DNA from 4 places in the Buttiauxella sp. JUb87 genome. Region 3 is predicted to be linked to each of the others. Evidence: predicted binding sites of a transcription regulator. Region 3 holds the regulator's gene; each other region holds the start of a gene.
What was found. Region 3 encodes PhoB, which activates phosphate uptake and scavenging genes when phosphate is short. Its sites were predicted from a motif close to CTGTCATAAAACTGNCNNAT; they were not measured.
Positions count from the first base shown of each region.

Region 1: a site for PhoB is predicted at 2,748-2,767, ahead of ugpB (sn-glycerol-3-phosphate ABC transporter substrate-binding protein UgpB). Genes of this name have one in related genera too.
Region 2: a site for PhoB is predicted at 1,699-1,718, ahead of nudF (ADP-ribose diphosphatase). Genes of this name have one in related genera too.
Region 4: a site for PhoB is predicted at 2,174-2,193, ahead of glpT (glycerol-3-phosphate transporter). Genes of this name have one in related genera too.

Region 1 is NZ_SNVY01000002.1:264,017-268,232, forward strand. It holds gene ugpE (sn-glycerol-3-phosphate ABC transporter permease UgpE) at 1-336, opposite strand, end outside; gene ugpA (sn-glycerol-3-phosphate ABC transporter permease UgpA) at 333-1,220, opposite strand; gene ugpB (sn-glycerol-3-phosphate ABC transporter substrate-binding protein UgpB) at 1,328-2,647, opposite strand; gene livF (high-affinity branched-chain amino acid ABC transporter ATP-binding protein LivF) at 2,846-3,559, opposite strand; gene livG (high-affinity branched-chain amino acid ABC transporter ATP-binding protein LivG) at 3,577-4,216, opposite strand, start outside.
Region 2 is NZ_SNVY01000005.1:83,376-87,591, forward strand. It holds gene tolC (outer membrane channel protein TolC) at 92-1,576, opposite strand; gene nudF (ADP-ribose diphosphatase) at 1,789-2,421, shown strand; gene EC843_RS17535 (DUF1249 family protein) at 2,424-2,846, shown strand; gene cpdA (3',5'-cyclic-AMP phosphodiesterase) at 2,872-3,699, shown strand; gene yqiA (esterase YqiA) at 3,699-4,216, shown strand, end outside.
Region 3 is NZ_SNVY01000003.1:71,023-75,238, reverse strand. It holds gene brnQ (branched-chain amino acid transporter carrier protein BrnQ) at 1-268, opposite strand, end outside; gene phoR (phosphate regulon sensor histidine kinase PhoR) at 835-2,133, opposite strand; gene phoB (phosphate response regulator transcription factor PhoB) at 2,156-2,845, opposite strand; gene sbcD (exonuclease subunit SbcD) at 3,037-4,216, shown strand, end outside.
Region 4 is NZ_SNVY01000003.1:451,226-455,441, reverse strand. It holds gene glpQ (glycerophosphodiester phosphodiesterase) at 1-726, opposite strand, end outside; gene glpT (glycerol-3-phosphate transporter) at 726-2,078, opposite strand; gene glpA (anaerobic glycerol-3-phosphate dehydrogenase subunit A) at 2,318-3,949, shown strand; gene glpB (glycerol-3-phosphate dehydrogenase subunit GlpB) at 3,946-4,216, shown strand, end outside.

The DNA.
Region 1 (4,216 bases), on a different contig from region 3:
CAGGTTACGGAACGGGAAGCGGAACCAGACAATCGCAAAGGCTGAAAGCATTGAGACAGTGATTTTGCCAATGGTGATGACCATCGCCATGACAAAACTGTTTAGCAGCATCAGGCCGAACGGCGCACTGTTGGCACCGACGCCGTGCGTCCAGATATAAGACATGTTTTCCAGCAGATGCGTGCCTGGAATCAGCGTCATCGGCGTCTGGAAGACGGCTTCGTTATCCAGTGTCGCCGCGACAAACGCGACATACAGTGGGAACAAAATCACGATAATGCCCAGAATCAGCATCGTGTGGCTGAAAATCGTCAGCCCGCGGCGGTTCTCAATCATTGGTAGCGCACCTTACGTTCCACGAAGCGGAACTGAATCACGGTCAGGATGATGACTAAGAACATCAACACCACGGATTGCGCCGCCGACGCGGAAAGATCGAGTCCGGCAAAACCTTCGCGATAAATTTTGTAGATAAGCGTGGTCGTCGCTTGTACTGGTCCACCGCCGGTCGCGGCGTCGATAACCGGAAAGGTATCGAAAAAGGCGTACACCAGATTAACCACCAGCAGGAAGAAACTCACCGGCGCAATCAGCGGTAACGACAGCTTGAAGAAGCGCCGTACCGGGCCTGCCCCGTCAATAGAAGCAGCTTCAATCAACGAACGCGGAATCGACTGTAACGCCGCAAAGAAGAACAGGAAGTTGTAGCTGATTTGCTTCCACACCGAGGCAAACACCACAAGGAACATCGCCTGGCCGCTGTTTTGTGCGTGGTTCCAGTGGTAACCAAACTGCTCAAGCACGTGAGTTAGCAGGCCGCGCCCGGGGTTAAACAGGAAAATCCACAGTACGGCAGCAATCGCCGGAGCCACCGCATACGGCAGCAGCATTAACGTTTGGTAAATTCGGCTGCCACGAATGACGTAATCCGTGAGCGCGGCGAAAAACAGCGACACCAGCAAACCGCTACCAGCGACTAATCCACTGAAAATTAAGGTGGTATAGAAAGAGTCGAGATAGTAGCTGTCATGGAAGAGTTGTTTGAAATTTTCCAGGCCAACAAACGTGCTTGAAAGTCCAAACGGATCGACATTTTGCAGTGAATACCACAACGCTTCGCCCGCAGGCCAAATAAAAAAGATAATGGTGATAAGCAGTTGCGGCAGCACTAGCGCATACGGCAACCAGCCGGAACGGAACACCGGACGAGAAGATGACATAAGTAATTCTTTTCCTGAACAATGTCGGGTGACGGCTTTGCCTTACCCGACCTACAAACAGCCATTCGTAGGTCGGATAAGCGAAGCGTCATCCGACACTGAAAAACTTAAGACTTAGTCGATTGCTCGAAACGGCGCAGCAACTGATTACCACGCTCAACCGCGCTATCTAATGCTTGCTGAGGGGTTTTCTTGCCGGTCCATACCGATTCCAGCTCTTCATCCACAACGGCACGAATCTGCGGCATGTTGCCCAGACGCAAGCCTTTAGTGAACGGCAATGGCGGCTTGTTCAGCATCTGGCGCGTGGCGATATCAGCACCTGGGTTTTTCTCGTAAAAGCCTTGTTCACGCGTCAGGTCGTAAGCAGCTTTAGTGATAGGTAAGTAACCGGTTTTCTGGTGCCATTCAGCCGCAATTTCTGGTTGAGTGAGGAACTGCATAAACTCGGCAACACCTTTGTAAGTCGCGGGGTCTTTACCCTGCATCACCCACAAACTTGCCCCGCCGATAATGGCGTTTTGCGGCGAGTTCGGAATAGTAGAGTCATAAGGCATCATGCCCACGCCGTAGTTGAATTTGGCGTATTGACGGATATCAGCCAGCGAGCCAGAAGACGCGGTGGTGATGGCGCAATCCCCGCTGTAGAACTTTTCGGTAGATTCATCTTTGCGGCCAAAGTAGCTGAAATCGCCCTTCTTGTTCAGCTCTTCCAGCATCGCAATGTGTTTCACTTGCTCGGGTTTGTTGAATTCCAGAACCGCATCGGTGCCATCAAAACCGTTGTTTTTGGTGGCAACCGGCAGGCCGTTCCAGGCGCTGAAGTTTTCGATTTGAATCCAGCCTTGCCAGCCACTGGCATAACCGCATTTCATGCCTGCCGCTTTAAGTTTGGCGGTGTACTCGGCCAGGTCTTGCCAGGTTTTTGGTGGCTGATCCGGGTTCAGGCCAGCTTTCTTAAAGGCGTCTTTGTTGTAATACAGAACTGGCGTGGAGCTGTTAAATGGTTGGGAGAGCAGACGCCCGGTTTTTGAATCGGTGTAGTAACCGGAAACCGTTGGCACAAACTGAGATTCGTCGAACTTAATGCCTGCATCGCTAAAAACTTCATATACCGGCTTGATGGCTTTCGAGGCCATCATGGTCGCCGTACCCACTTCATAAACCTGCAAAATGGCTGGCGCATTGCCCGAACGGAAAGCCGCAATCCCTGCCGCCAGGTTTTGTTCGTAATTACCTTTATACACCGGGACAATTTTGTAATCAGGGTGCGTCTGGTTGAAGCGTTGAGCCAGTGAATCGACTTCTTTGCCCAGTTCACCTTCCATTGAATGCCAGAACGGAATGGAGGTGGCGGCGATAGCGCTGCTGCTAAGTACGCATCCAAGCGCAAGGCAAAGTGTTGTGAGTCGTAACGATGCAGTCATGTGTATATCCCTGGAGGTTGTCATTAGGTCACTGCGCGAAAATACGCGTTTTTGTTCGCATCAAAACATGACATGCGCGAATGACAGAAAAATAACCGTGGGGTGACAGAATTGTTACAGTGAGGTGAAGGGAAAGTGGTGATCGGAGTATTGTCATAAAAAAGGAGCCAAAAGGCTCCTTGTTGATTAAGCGATAATTTAGCCGCCGAGGTAGGCGCTACGCACCGCTTCGTTAGCCAGCAGCGCGTCGCCGGTGTCTTCCAGTACCACGTGGCCGTTTTCCAGCACGTAGCCACGGTCAGCGAGTTTCAGCGCCTGGTTGGCGTTCTGCTCGACGAGGAAGATGGTCATGCCTTCGCTGCGCAGCTGCTCGATGGTATCGAAAATCTGCTGAATGATGATTGGCGCGAGGCCAAGCGACGGCTCGTCCAGCAGCAGTAAGCGCGGTTGGCTCATCAGCGCACGGCCAATCGCCAGCATTTGCTGTTCACCGCCGGACATGGTTCCCGCACGTTGAATACGGCGTTCCAGCAGGCGCGGGAACAGTTCGTATACGCGTTGGATGCGTTCATGATACTGGTCGCGTTCCGCGAAGAAGCCGCCCATCGCCAGGTTTTCTTCCACCGTCATACGTGAAAACACGCGGCGGCCTTCCGGCACAATCGCCACCGCTTCACGCATGATGCGAGCGGTGTGCCAGTCGGTGATGTCTTTGCCATCAAAGGTAATCTTGCCGCTGGATGCGCGCGGGTCACCGCACAGTGTACCCAACAGCGTGGTTTTGCCCGCACCGTTCGCACCAATCAGAGTGACGATTTCGCCCTGTTTAATATGCAGACTGACCCCGTGAAGCGCCTGGATTTTTCCGTAATGGGCGCTCACCTGGTTAAATGACAACATGATATTTTCCATCTTTGCCTCACCCATTCTTATGCTTCACCCAGATACGCGCGGATTACGTCAGGGTTATTCCGGATTTGTTCCGGTGTGCCGTTCGCAAGCGGCGTCCCCTGGTTTACCACGTAAATCCTGTCAGAAATGCCCATCACCAGTTTCATGTCGTGCTCGATTAACAGCACGGTGGTGTTGTGGTGGTTACGTAACTCCATGATTAACTCGTCGAGTTCGTGGGTTTCTTTCGGGTTAAGGCCTGCGGCGGGTTCATCGAGCATCAGGATTTCTGGTTGCGTCACCATACAACGCGCAATCTCCAGGCGACGCTGATCGCCATACGCAAGGTTGCTTGCCTGGCGGTTGGCCTGCTCAAGCAGACCGATACGGTCAAGCCAGATGGCTGCACGATCCAGCGCTTCGCTTTGTGAGCGGCGGAAAGCAGGTGTTTTCAGTAAACCAGCAAACACGCCGGTTTTCAGTTGCTGATGTTGAGCCACCAGCAAGTTTTCAATCACGGTCATTTCACGGAACAGACGCACGTGCTGGAAAGTACGCACCACACCCATCCGCGCGATTTGTTGGCCAGGCAGACCTTCAAGGTGCTGGTCACGCAACAGAATCGTACCGCCTGATGGCTTGTAAAAACCGGTCAGGCAGTTAAATACCGTGGTTTTA
Region 2 (4,216 bases), on a different contig from region 3:
ACGGATGTTTGAAGGGAGATCTTTACTCTGCCTTACGTTCGCATGCGTAAGTTGTGATGGGGGCATGTTGCCACACCCCCAAAATATCTGATCAGTTGCCGAATGGGTTAGCTGATTTGCTGCTAGTCGCAGAAGCTGGAGTCGCTTGTGCTGGTGTTGTAGCAGTCGTTGCTTCGCTATCCGCTGTATAACCATCCGCGCGAGCATTTTGGTCTGGCGTTTCTGGAGCCACGCTGTCAGCCGTGGTTGGTACTGGTTTACCCAGTGTTGCATTCAACGCTACAAGATCCTGTTCGTTAAGCGTACCCAGTGCTGATTTAATATTCAGCTGGTTGATTAGGTAGTTATAACGAGCGCTGGAGAGCTGTTGCTTGGCGTTATACAGCGTCGTGGTCGCATCTAACACATCAACGATGGTACGAGTACCGACGGAATAGCCTGCTTCCATGGCATCCAGGGAGCTTTGTGCAGACACAACCGCTTGTTTATAAGCGTTGATGGTACTGATGGACGCATTAACGTTGTTGAACGAAGAGCGAACTGTTTGCACTACGCTACGATGCGCGCTTTCAAGCTGCTCACTTGCGCCAACAAAGTTGTATTGCGCTTGTTTCACTTGAGAGTTAACAGAACCGCCAGTGTACAGTGGCAAGGAGAAGTTCAGGCCGATTTTATTCTGGCCCATATCGCTGTCGTTGTACTGAGAACTATTGGTTTTAGAACCACTGTAGCTGGTATCGGAAACACCAGTAGAAGCGGTCAAACCCACGGTTGGCATGTGGCCAGTTTCTGCGTAGCGAATTTGCTCGCGAGCCAGGTCCTGAGACAGACGTGCTTGCAACAATGCCAGGTTACGTTTTTCCGCTTCTTTCAGCAGATTATTCACGCCATCCGGTTTGTTGGTTTTGAAGCCGTCTACATTCAGTGATGCCAAAGATGGATAGTAATTACCGGTCACCTGGCGCAGCGTTTCTACCGCGTTATCCAGATTGTTTCGTGCAGTGACTTCGTTTGCTAATACGTTATCGTATTGCGCACGGGCGTTCTGTACATCGGTAATGGCGACCAGGCCAACGTTAAAGCGCTGAGTGGTTTGATCCAACTGACGATAAATAGCCTGTTTCTGTGCTTCAGTGAAGGACAGTGCATCAATCGCACTCAATACATTAAAGTAGGCTGTTGCAGTATTCAGAATCAGTGTTTGTTGGTCTGTCTGATAAGTGACATCTTGAATACCGGCTGATTTCTCTTGCAGGGTAAGCGCACGCCATTTCGACATATCAAAAATGGTTTGCGTCAATTGCAAAGAGGCACTCGCTGCCCTGGAGTCGATGCCATTCGCATCGCTAAAACCATTGGTGTATTCATAATCAGCACCAAGGCCAAGTTGTGGCAGTAACGGGCTACGTGCTTCGTTAATTTTTTCGAATGCGGCATCACGGTCAGCAGCGGATTTGCGCAAGTCCGGGTTGCTTAAACGTGCCTGCTGATAAACCTGCATCAGGTTTTCTGCCTGGCTCATGGCACTGAAACCCGTTAGGCTCAGACCGATAAGAATTGGGAGCAGTTTCTTCATTTGCATTCCTTGTTGTGAAGCAAAAAATTATTTGTAAGCGCTGACAAGAGCCGGAAATGATCGTCGATTTTAGCAGAGTCCGCCAGCTCAGGTGCTTGGCGTAATGTGCCATTGACTCTTAATTTTCATCAATCTATCACATAGGAAATGAAACGGCAGTCAAACTGGCTTGAAATTACTCATTTCATAACCATCAAAATCAGGAACCCATCATGACTAAGCAAAACAGTCAACTCGTCACATTAGCCAAAAACGATGTTGAAATTATTGCACGGGAAACGCTTTATAGCGGTTTTTTTTCTCTGGATCTTTATCGCTTCCGCCATCGCTTGTTTAATGGCGAAATGAGTGGCGAAATTTGCCGTGAAATTTTAGAACGCGGGCACGCCGCAGTACTGCTACCCTATGACCCTGTGCGAGACGAAGTTGTCTTAATTGAACAGATTCGGATTGCCGCGTACGACACCAGTGAAAGCCCGTGGCTGCTCGAACTTGTTGCGGGAATGATTGAAGAAGGTGAAAGCGTCGAGGACGTTGCGCGTCGTGAAGCAACTGAAGAAGCTGGAGTGATTGTCGGTCGTACCAAACCGGTTATCAACTACCTGGCAAGTCCTGGGGGGACCAGCGAGCGTTTATCGATCCTGGTTGGGGAAGTCGACGCTACCACCGCGAATGGCATACATGGTCTGGCAGATGAAAACGAAGACATTCGTGTTCATGTCGTAAGCCGGGAACAGGCTTATCAGTTAGTAGAAGAAGGGAAAATCGACAACGCGGCTTCAGTCATTGCACTGCTTTGGCTGCAATTGCATCATGAGAAATTAAGAGAAGAGTGGAATCGATAAATATGAAGCGCTATACACCTGACTTCCCTGAAATGATGCGCCTGTGCGAAACCAATTTCGCGCAACTCCGACGCTTGCTTCCTCGTCATGATGAAGTGGGTGAAAAAGTCACTTATCAGGTAAGTAGCGCTCAATATCGACTCTCTATCCTTGAGTCGACACGTTACACGACACTAGTACAAATCGAACAAACTGTTCCGGCGATAAGCTACTGGAGCTTACCGTCGATGTCGGTCAGGCTTTATCATGACGCCATGGTCGCGGAAGTGTGTTCAAGTCAGCAGATCTTTCGTTTCAAAGCACGGTATGATTATCCTAATAAAAAGTTGCATCAACGCGACGAAAAGCATCAAATTAATCAGTTTCTAGCCGATTGGCTGCGGTATTGTTTAGCGCATGGAGCGATGGCGGTTCCGGTTTGTTAGTGAGGGTGAAACCTAAGGACACCATTTGGAAAGCCTGTTAAATCTTCCTGTGGCCGGTGGGGGCCAGATCAGGATCTTGCAAATTACCGATACCCACCTGTTCTCTGGAAAGAACGAAACGCTGCTTGGTATCAATACCTGGATGAGCTATCAGGCTGTTATTGCCGCCATCCTCGCTGAGCAGCGTCAGTATGACCTAATTGTAGCTACTGGGGATTTAGCCCAGGATCACAGTGCGCAGGCCTACCAGCATTTTGTTGAAGGCATTGCGGAGATTCCTGCGCCCTGCGTTTGGCTGCCAGGCAATCACGATTTCCAGCCAGCCATGTTTAGCTCGTTGCTGGAAGCAGGGATTTCACCTGCGAAGCAAGTTTTCCTCGGTGATAACTGGCAAATCCTGCTGCTCGACAGCCAGGTATTTGGCGTCCCACATGGTGAACTGAGCGATTATCAGCTCGACTGGCTGGAGCGTAAACTCGCCGCTGAACCTGAACGCCATACGCTGCTATTGCTGCATCATCATCCTGTTCCTGCGGGTTGTAGCTGGCTTGACCAACATAGCCTGCGCAACGCCGCAGAGTTGGATAACGTTCTGCAAAAATTCCCGAAAGTGAAAACTCTGGTGTGCGGTCATATTCACCAGGAGCTAGATTTGGACTGGAACGGCAGACGAATGCTGGCGACGCCATCCACTTGTGTGCAATTTAAGCCGCACTGCTCAAACTTCACGCTCGACACTATTGAACCAGGTTGGCGTTGGCTGGAACTTCATCCAAACGGTGAAGTGACCACTGAGGTTTGCCGCCTGAAAGGTGCGGTGTTCAACCCAGATACCGCTTCAGAAGGGTATTGATGTCAACGCTACTTTACTTACACGGTTTCAACAGTTCGCCGCGTTCCGCTAAGGCTACCAGCTTGCAGGCCTGGCTTGCGCAGAACCATCCGCACATCAATATGATTATCCCAGAGCTCCCTCCGTATCCTGCCGATGCGGCAGAGCTGCTGGAGTCGCTGGTACTCAAGCATGGCGGTGAACCTCTGGGGGTTGTTGGCTCCTCTTTAGGTGGTTATTACGCCACCTGGTTAGCGCAATGTTTTATGCTGCCAGCGGTAGTGGTAAACCCTGCGGTACGGCCTTTTGAATTGCTTGTCGATTATCTGGGCACCAACGAGAACCCCTACACCGGGCAGCAATATGTGCTAGAGTCACGCCATATTTACGATCTTAAAGTCATGCAAGTTGACCCGTTAGAAGCGCCAGATCTCATCTGGTTGTTACAGCAAACGGGTGACGAAGTGCTTGATTACCGCCAGGCGGTGGCGTACTACACCCCCTGTCGACAGACGGTAGAGTCCGGTGGCAATCACGC
Region 3 (4,216 bases):
AACAAATAGTCGCTAACAGCACACCGGCACGACGGCCAATCGGTGAGCTCAGGCTATCAATACCCCCACCGACACGAGCAATCGCGACGATAGTTAAAACGGGCAGACCAACCGCGGTCACCAGGAAGCCAAGTGAGGCAATCCAGACGTGTTCGCCAGCTTGTAACCCCACCATTGGTGGAAAAATGATATTGCCTGCGCCGACAAACAGCGCAAAGGTCATAAAGCCTAGCGCGAGGATGTCTCGAGATTTCAGATGATGGGTCATAAAATTTTGGCAGCCTGTGGATGTGTGGTGTTGTAAGTATTCAAATTTTTATGCGTGTATTTGCCAATCCTTAGACAGTCATACATCGGCATAAAAGCGGTGATTGGCAGTAACGACAGCGGAAAATCCTTTCCGGGATCGGTGGCGAAGAATAGTTGTTTGAATTACCACTCAAATCCAGTCGGTCTGCTATTCACAGGGGCGCAATTAAAACGCTTATAGCGTTTGAAGGCAAGAAGGGATCCAAAAACCAGATTGATCTCCTTAAATTAGACTTAAAATCAGTGGATTTGTTTATACATTAGAAAATTGTATGGTTTTTTGTGTGGTTAAAATATCACCAATTAAGCTTTTTTGATTTACATGTGGGCAAAAAAAACACAGGCCAGCAAGCTGACCTGTGGAAAGTTATTTTGACACTATTCAGCGATAAACGGGTTTTGCAGGGTAGATAAGCGATATCGTCATCCACCATTTGCGCCAGTTGTTACAGAGAGAAGTGTCGGATGACGCTTCGCTTATCCGATCTACGAAAAACTTGTCATCAGTGTCATAACTTACGCGGCTTACAGCACTTTATCGTTAACGATTAAACGCTCAGGCAACACAAAGGAAAACGTGGAACCTTTCCCTGGCTGGCTTTCGATATTCAGACGCGCATCGTGATGGCTTAACGCATGTTTCACTATTGCCAAGCCTAACCCACTACCACCTGTTTGCCTTGAACGCGCTTTATCCACTCGATAGAACCGCTCGGTCAGGCGTGGGATATGTTCCGCAGAAATACCAGGACCAGTATCCGCCACGCTAAAGCCCACACCACCCGCGACCCGTTTCCAGCTCACGGTAATTTGCGTCCCTTCCGGCGTATGGTTTACCGCGTTGTACACCAGGTTTGAAATCGCGCTGCGTAACTGTTCTTCATTACCGAAGACTTTGAGTGAGGGATCAATATCGAACTTTAGCGTCTGCCTTTGCTGACTCAGGGTTTGTGCTTCTCGCTCCACCACACGCAGCATCAGTGGCACATCAATCTTTTCATTGAGCACCATTGCCGGTGCCGCTTCAATTTTAGATAGCGTCAAAAGCTGTTTCACCAGACCTTCCATCCGCGAAGTTTGCTCGCGCATGGTGCCCAGAGCCTTATCGCGCAGCGGCCCTTCAAGCGCCTGATCCTGCATCATCTCCAGATAACCTTGCAGTACCGTCAACGGAGTACGCAGTTCATGGCTAACGTTGGCAAAAAAGTTACGTCGCGCCCCTTCCAGTTGGTGCATCTGCGTGACATCACGTGCCACCATCAGCCACTGCTCGTCGCTGTATGGCATCACACGGAATTCCAGATGACGGCCATTGTTAAGCACCAGCGTCAACGGCCGGGCGAAATCTTTTTGCGTCAAATAGCGGGTAAATTCAGGGTAACGCAGCAAGTTAAGGATGTTCTGCCCGTTATCGTCCGGCCAGCGTAACCCCAACAACTGTTGGGCCAGCCCGTTACACCAAAAAATGGTCCCTTCTTCGGTAGTCAGCACTACCGCATCGGGCAGTGATTCCGCACCGCTGCGAAAGCGTTTGATTAAATTGCCTAATTCTTTACGGCGTTTTTTATTACGCAGCTGCATTTGATGAAGACCGTATAACAACGGATCCCAGCTCCCGCGACCAGGGGGCGGTGTCATACTGCGATCAACCCACAACCACCACGACAAACGAAGCAAATTCCAGAAATGCCAAACCAGCAGTCCTGTGACCGCCAGTAATAAAAACCAGGGTAAATAGCCAAAAATAAGGCCCAAGATGACAGCAGGTAAGCAACAGAGCAGCAGCTCCATCACCAACCTTTTCCATGACAGCCGTTCCAGCACGCGTCACTCTCCTGATAAGGAACTAAAAGCGGGTTGAGAACCGATAACCCGTACCGCGTACTGTTTGTACCATTCGATCATGCCCGCTATGTTCGAGCGCTTTACGCAACCGCCTGATATGTACGTCCACTGTTCTGTCTTCGACATACACATTGGTGCCCCATACATGGTTAAGCAACTGTTCACGGCTATATACCCGTTCCGGATGCGTCATAAAGAAGTGTAATAACTTAAATTCAGTTGGCCCCATATCCAGCGGGTTTTCACCGGTCATCACGCGATGTGATGAAGGGTCAAGGCTCAGCCCGTGCATCTCAATAACCTCTTCCACCGCCATCGGAGAGATTCGGCGCATCACAGCTTTAATGCGCGCCACCAGCTCCTTCGGTGAAAACGGCTTGGTAATATAGTCATCGGCACCAACTTCCAGGCCACGCACGCGATCTTCTTCTTCACCACGTGCTGTCAGCATCATTACCGGGATTTCCCGCGTCAATGCTTCACGCTTCAGGTGCTTGATAAACTGAATACCCGAGCCGCCTGGCAACATCCAGTCCAGTAAAATCAGGTCCGGGAAGGGTTCGATAAGCAGATTCACTGCACTGTCATAATCTTCCGCTTCTACAGGCTGAAAACCGTTTTGCTCAAGCACAAAGCTCACCATTTCACGGATTGGAGCTTCATCTTCTACGACTAAAATACGCTTCGCCATGATTCGCCCTGCTCAAGGAATAATTATAGTTGTTTCAATGCGGCGCCATTATGCGTCAGATTTATGACAGATTTATGAAAAACATGACTGTTTAGTGACTCATCAATTTGATTTATGACACAGAGACCTATGCCGTTTTCCGCCTCGCCCCCTTATAATCGAGGCCTCGCTTTTAAGCCACCGGACAGGTTATGCGCATAATTCACACATCAGACTGGCACCTTGGTCAAAATTTTTATACCAAAAGCCGCGGGCCGGAGCATCAGGCTTTTCTTGAATGGCTGCTGAAAGCTGCCGTTGAACATGATGTGGATGCAATAATCGTCGCGGGCGATATTTTTGATACTGGCTCGCCACCAAGCTATGCGCGAGAACTGTATAACCGCTTTGTGGTGCAACTCCAGTCTACCGGCTGCTCACTGGTGGTGCTCGCCGGTAACCATGACTCAGTTGCCACATTGAACGAGTCCCGTGAACTGATGGCGTGTCTTAACACTTATGTCGTCGCCAGCGCACGCCACGATACCAGCCAGCAGGCAATTGTACTGAATACGAAAGATGGCGCGCCTGGTGCTATTCTCTGCCCTATTCCCTTTCTGCGGCCACGCGATATTCAAAACAGTCTGGCGGGTTTATCCGGCCATGAAAAGCAGCGTTCATTAATGGAAGCGATCGGTGAACATTATCAGCAGTGTTTTAGCGCCGCTTGCGTTCTGCGCGCTGACGCGCAGTTGCCAATTATCGCCACCGGGCATTTAACCACCGTCGGCGTGACGAAAAGTGACGCCGTGCGAGACATCTATATTGGCACACTCGACGCTTTCCCGGCGCAGCATTTCCCGGATGCCGATTACATTGCCCTGGGCCATATTCACCGTGCGCAATTAATTGGTGGCACCGAGCATATCCGCTACAGCGGCTCACCAATACCGTTAAGTTTTGACGAAACCGGTAAGACTAAAAGTGTTTATCTGGTTGAATTTTCAGAAGGTAAACTTCATGAAGTCACCCCACTTACGGTACCAGTTAGCCAGCCGCTGGCGGTGATCAAAGGTTCGCTGAACGAAATTGAACAGCAGCTTGAACAATGGCGCGATGCACCGACAGAACCCAAAGTGTGGCTGGATATTGAAATCGCCACCGATGAATATCTGCATGATATGCAGCGCCATATTCAACAGCTAACCGAAACGCTACCTGTTGAAGTGGTTTTGCTGCGCCGTAGCCGTGAGCAGCGCGAGCGTGTTATTGCTCAACAACATAAAGAAACCCTAAGTGAATTGACGGTTGAAGAGGTTTTTGAACGCCGCCTGGTTCAGGAAGAAACCACTGAAGAACGCGCAAAACGCCTGCGCACTCTGTTTGCCCAAA
Region 4 (4,216 bases), 380 kb from region 3:
CTCTTGCGTTTCGTTCCAGTCCGTATAAGCAATCAACTGAACCAGCTTAAGATTCATACCCAGTTTCGGCTCAAGCGAGTTTTTAATACGCTTGAGTTCAGCGGCATCAAAGCATTGCAGGTAGACCTTATCCTGCTTGCTGGTGTAGCCGTAACGCTTCAACACCTCAAGCGTTTTCGCCGCGATATCTTTTCCTTCCTGATGATGGAACCAGGGGGCTTTTATCTCTGGGTAAATACCAATATTTTTCCCTGCGGAGTGATTCAAGCCCTGGATAAACTCGATCTCCTCTTCAAAGGTATGCACGCGGAAATCAGATTTCCCCATCGGGAAACGACCAGGGAAGGTTTGCACCTGCTTGCCGTCTACCACATCAAAACCTTCGGTAAATTTCAGCGACTTGATTTCGTCGAGGGTAAAATCGATGGCGTAGTAGCGACCGTCTTTACGCGCCCGATTTGGGAAGCGCTGCGCAACGTCGGTGACCCGATCAAGATAGTGGTCGTGCAGCACCACTAATCTGTCGTCTTTGGTCATCACCAGATCCTGCTCAAGGTAGTCAGCCCCTTGAGCATAGGCCAGGGCTTTGGCAGGTAAAGTGTGCTCCGGCAGATAGCCGCTCGCACCGCGATGGGCTATCACCACTTTGTCCGTTGTCTGGGCAAAGGAGCTGGCGGAAGCAAACATTACCGCCCCCACCAGGATAGATTTGGTCAGGATTTTCATTATGCTTTCCCTGTCAGTTTTTTATGGTGTTGTTTGTTCTCACCCACCATCACCACCAACAACAGAATCACGGCCATAATGCTGCCGCCGATCATCACCATAAAGCCGCCGTCCCAGCCGAAGAAATCTACGGTATAGCCAACGATGGCACTCGCGGCCACCGAACCACCGAGATAGCCAAACAAGCCAGTAAAGCCTGCTGCCGTTCCCGCGGCCTTTTTCGGTGCCAGTTCCAGCGCGTGCAGGCCAATCAGCATTACCGGTCCGTAGATCAGGAAGCCAATCACAATCATACACGCCATATCCACACCCGGATTTCCCGGCGGGTTCAGCCAGTAAACAATGGTCGCAATCGTCACCAGAATCATAAAGAACACGCCGGTAGCACCGCGGTTGCCTCTGAACACCTTGTCCGACATCCAGCCACACAGCAGCGTGCCAGGTATTCCGGCGTATTCATAAAGGAAATAGGCCCAGGAGGATTTATCCAGCGCGAAATGTTTCACTTCTTTCAGATAGGTTGGCGACCAGTCGAGAATGCCGTAACGCAGCAAATAAACGAAAACGTTAGCAATGGCGATGTACCACAGCAGACGGTTGGGGAAAACGTACTGCATGAAGATCTGTTTTGCCGTTAGCTCCTCTTCCGTTTTTTCGTTGTAGTCGTCCGGGTAATCATTTTTGTATTCTTCGATTGGCGGCAAACCGCATGATTGCGGCGTATCGCGCATTAACGCAAAAGCAATTAACGCCACAAAAATCGCCGCAAAGGCTGGCATATAAAGTGCCGCATGCCAGTCGTTAAACCACGCCATCCCGAGTAAGAACAGCAGCGGCGGCAAGCCACCGCCGACGTTATGCGCGCAGTTCCAGATGGAAACAATTCCCCCACGCTCTTTTTTAGACCACCAGTGCACCATGGTACGCCCGCACGGCGGCCAGCCCATTCCCTGGAACCAACCGCATAAAAACAGCAGGACAAACATCACCGCAATACTGGATGTCGCCCACGGCACAAAGCCCATAAATAACATTACGGCGGCGGCCAGAATCAAACCGGCAGGTAAGAAAACACGCGGATTCGAGCGGTCAGAAACCGCCCCCATAATAAATTTCGAGAAGCCGTAAGCAATAGAAATACCGGAAAGCGCAAATCCGAGGTCACCGCGCGAGAAGCCCTGCTCCACCAGATACGGCATCGCCAGAGTAAAGTTTTTACGTACCAGGTAGTAAGCGGCGTAACCGAAGAAAATGCCCATGAATATCTGCCAGCGCAGACGACGATAAGTCGGATCGACATGCTCACTTTTCAGCCGTGGCTGGTGTGGGCTAGGTTTGAAAATGCTCAGCATAAATGCCTCCGTGGCAGGTTTTTTATCAAGCAATGTTCTTTTGCGAGCGCATGTTAAGGATTATCCCACCAGGTTAGTGTGAAACACCCCACAACATATTACATTTTTATTACAAACTATCGAAAAGGTGCATCACGTCACACTTTGCTTTCGTTTTATTTTCGAATTTGCTCGATATCAAACATTCGCATCTCGATCTGTGGCTGAATAGTCCCCAGATAATTTTTCAGGAGCGGAACATGGCGATGGGATGCAAAGAACAGGATGTGATTATTATTGGCGGAGGCGCTACGGGCGCGGGTATTGCCCGCGACTGCGCACGGCGTGGGTTACAAACCCTGCTGCTGGAAAGGCACGACATTGCAACCGGCGCGACAGGTCGTAATCATGGCTTGCTGCACAGCGGCGCACGGTACGCCATGACGGACAGCGAATCGGCCAGGGAATGTATTGAAGAAAACCGCATCCTGAAACGCATTGCTCGCCACTGTATCGAACGCACGGACGGCCTGTTTATCACCCTTCCTGAAGATGATTTAACCTTGCAGAGCGTGTTTATTGCCGCCTGCCAGGATGCCGGAATCAATGCACAGCAACTCAGTCCTCAAGAAGCATTACGCATAGAACCCGCGGTAAACCCTGAACTAATTGGCGCAGTAAGGGTGCCAGATGGCACAGTTGACCCATTCCGTCTGACCGCCGCCAATATGCTGGATGCCAGAGAACACGGTGCCGAAATTCTCACCGGCCAGGAAGTCACCGGCCTTATCCGCAACGGCGATCGGGTTTGTGGAGTGCGGGCTTACAATCATCAAACCCGCGAACATCACGATTTTTACGCCAGCGTAGTGGTAAACGCCGCGGGGATCTGGGGGCAACACATTGCTGAATATGCCGATTTACGTGTGCGAATGCTGCCTGCCAAAGGTTCGTTGCTGATCCTCGGCCATCGCATCAATAACATGGTAATCAACCGCTGCCGTAAACCTGCCGACGCCGATATTTTGGTCCCAGGCGATACCATTTCGCTGATTGGCACCACCTCAACGCCTGTCGAATATGAGCAAATCGACAATATGCAGGTCACCCCGCAAGAGGTCGACATCCTGATTCGTGAAGGTTCAAAGCTGTCACCCAAACTTGCCGCAACCCGTATTTTGCGTGCCTACGCTGGCGTTCGCCCGCTGGTTGCCAGCGACGACGACCCAACCGGACGAAATGCCAGCCGCGGAATTGTGCTGCTTGATCACGCAAAGCGTGACGGCATGGAAGGGTTCATCACCATTACTGGCGGCAAGCTGATGACTTATCGCCTGATGGCGGAATGGGCCACCAACGCGGTGTGTGAAAAAATCGGCAATATTCAGCCTTGCACCACAGCAACAACACCACTTCCAGGTTCCGAAAGCTCATCAGAAGAGACGCTCAGAAAAGTCATTTCATTACCGCCGACTATTCGGCGTTCTGCCGTTTGGCGTCACGGTGACCGCGCCGGGAAACTTTTGGCAGGTGACCGCCTGAGCAACAGCCTGGTTTGCGAATGTGAAGCGGTGACCGCAGGTGAAGTTCACTATGCGGTGAACCATCTGTCCGTCAACAATCTTGGCGATTTACGCCGTCGCACCCGCGTGGGAATGGGCACTTGCCAGGGCGAATTGTGCGCCTGCCGTGCCGCCGGATTACTACAACGCTTTGGCAGTTCAACGCCTGCGCAATCGCTTGATCAACTTTCTCTTTTTCTTAACGAACGCTGGAAAGGTATCCGCCCAATAGCCTGGGATGATGCGCTGCGGGAAAGTGAATTCACCGCCTGGGTTTACCAGGGGTTGTGCGGCTTGAAAAATGGATCGAAAAAAGGAATACCACAATGAGATTCGATAGCCTGATTATTGGCGGTGGCTTAGCCGGGCTGGTCTGCGGTATTCGCCTCGCAGAAGCGGGGCTGCGTTGTGCCATCATCAGCCGTGGGCAAAGTGCATTGCATTTTTCATCTGGCTCGCTGGATTTGCTGGCCGAACTGCCCGATGGCAGCCCGGTGAATTCGCCGTTAAACGCGTTGGATGCTCTGAAACAACAAGCGCCAGAACACCCGTACAGCTTAATGGGCGCGGAAAACGTTCGCCGTTTCGCAGCAGAAA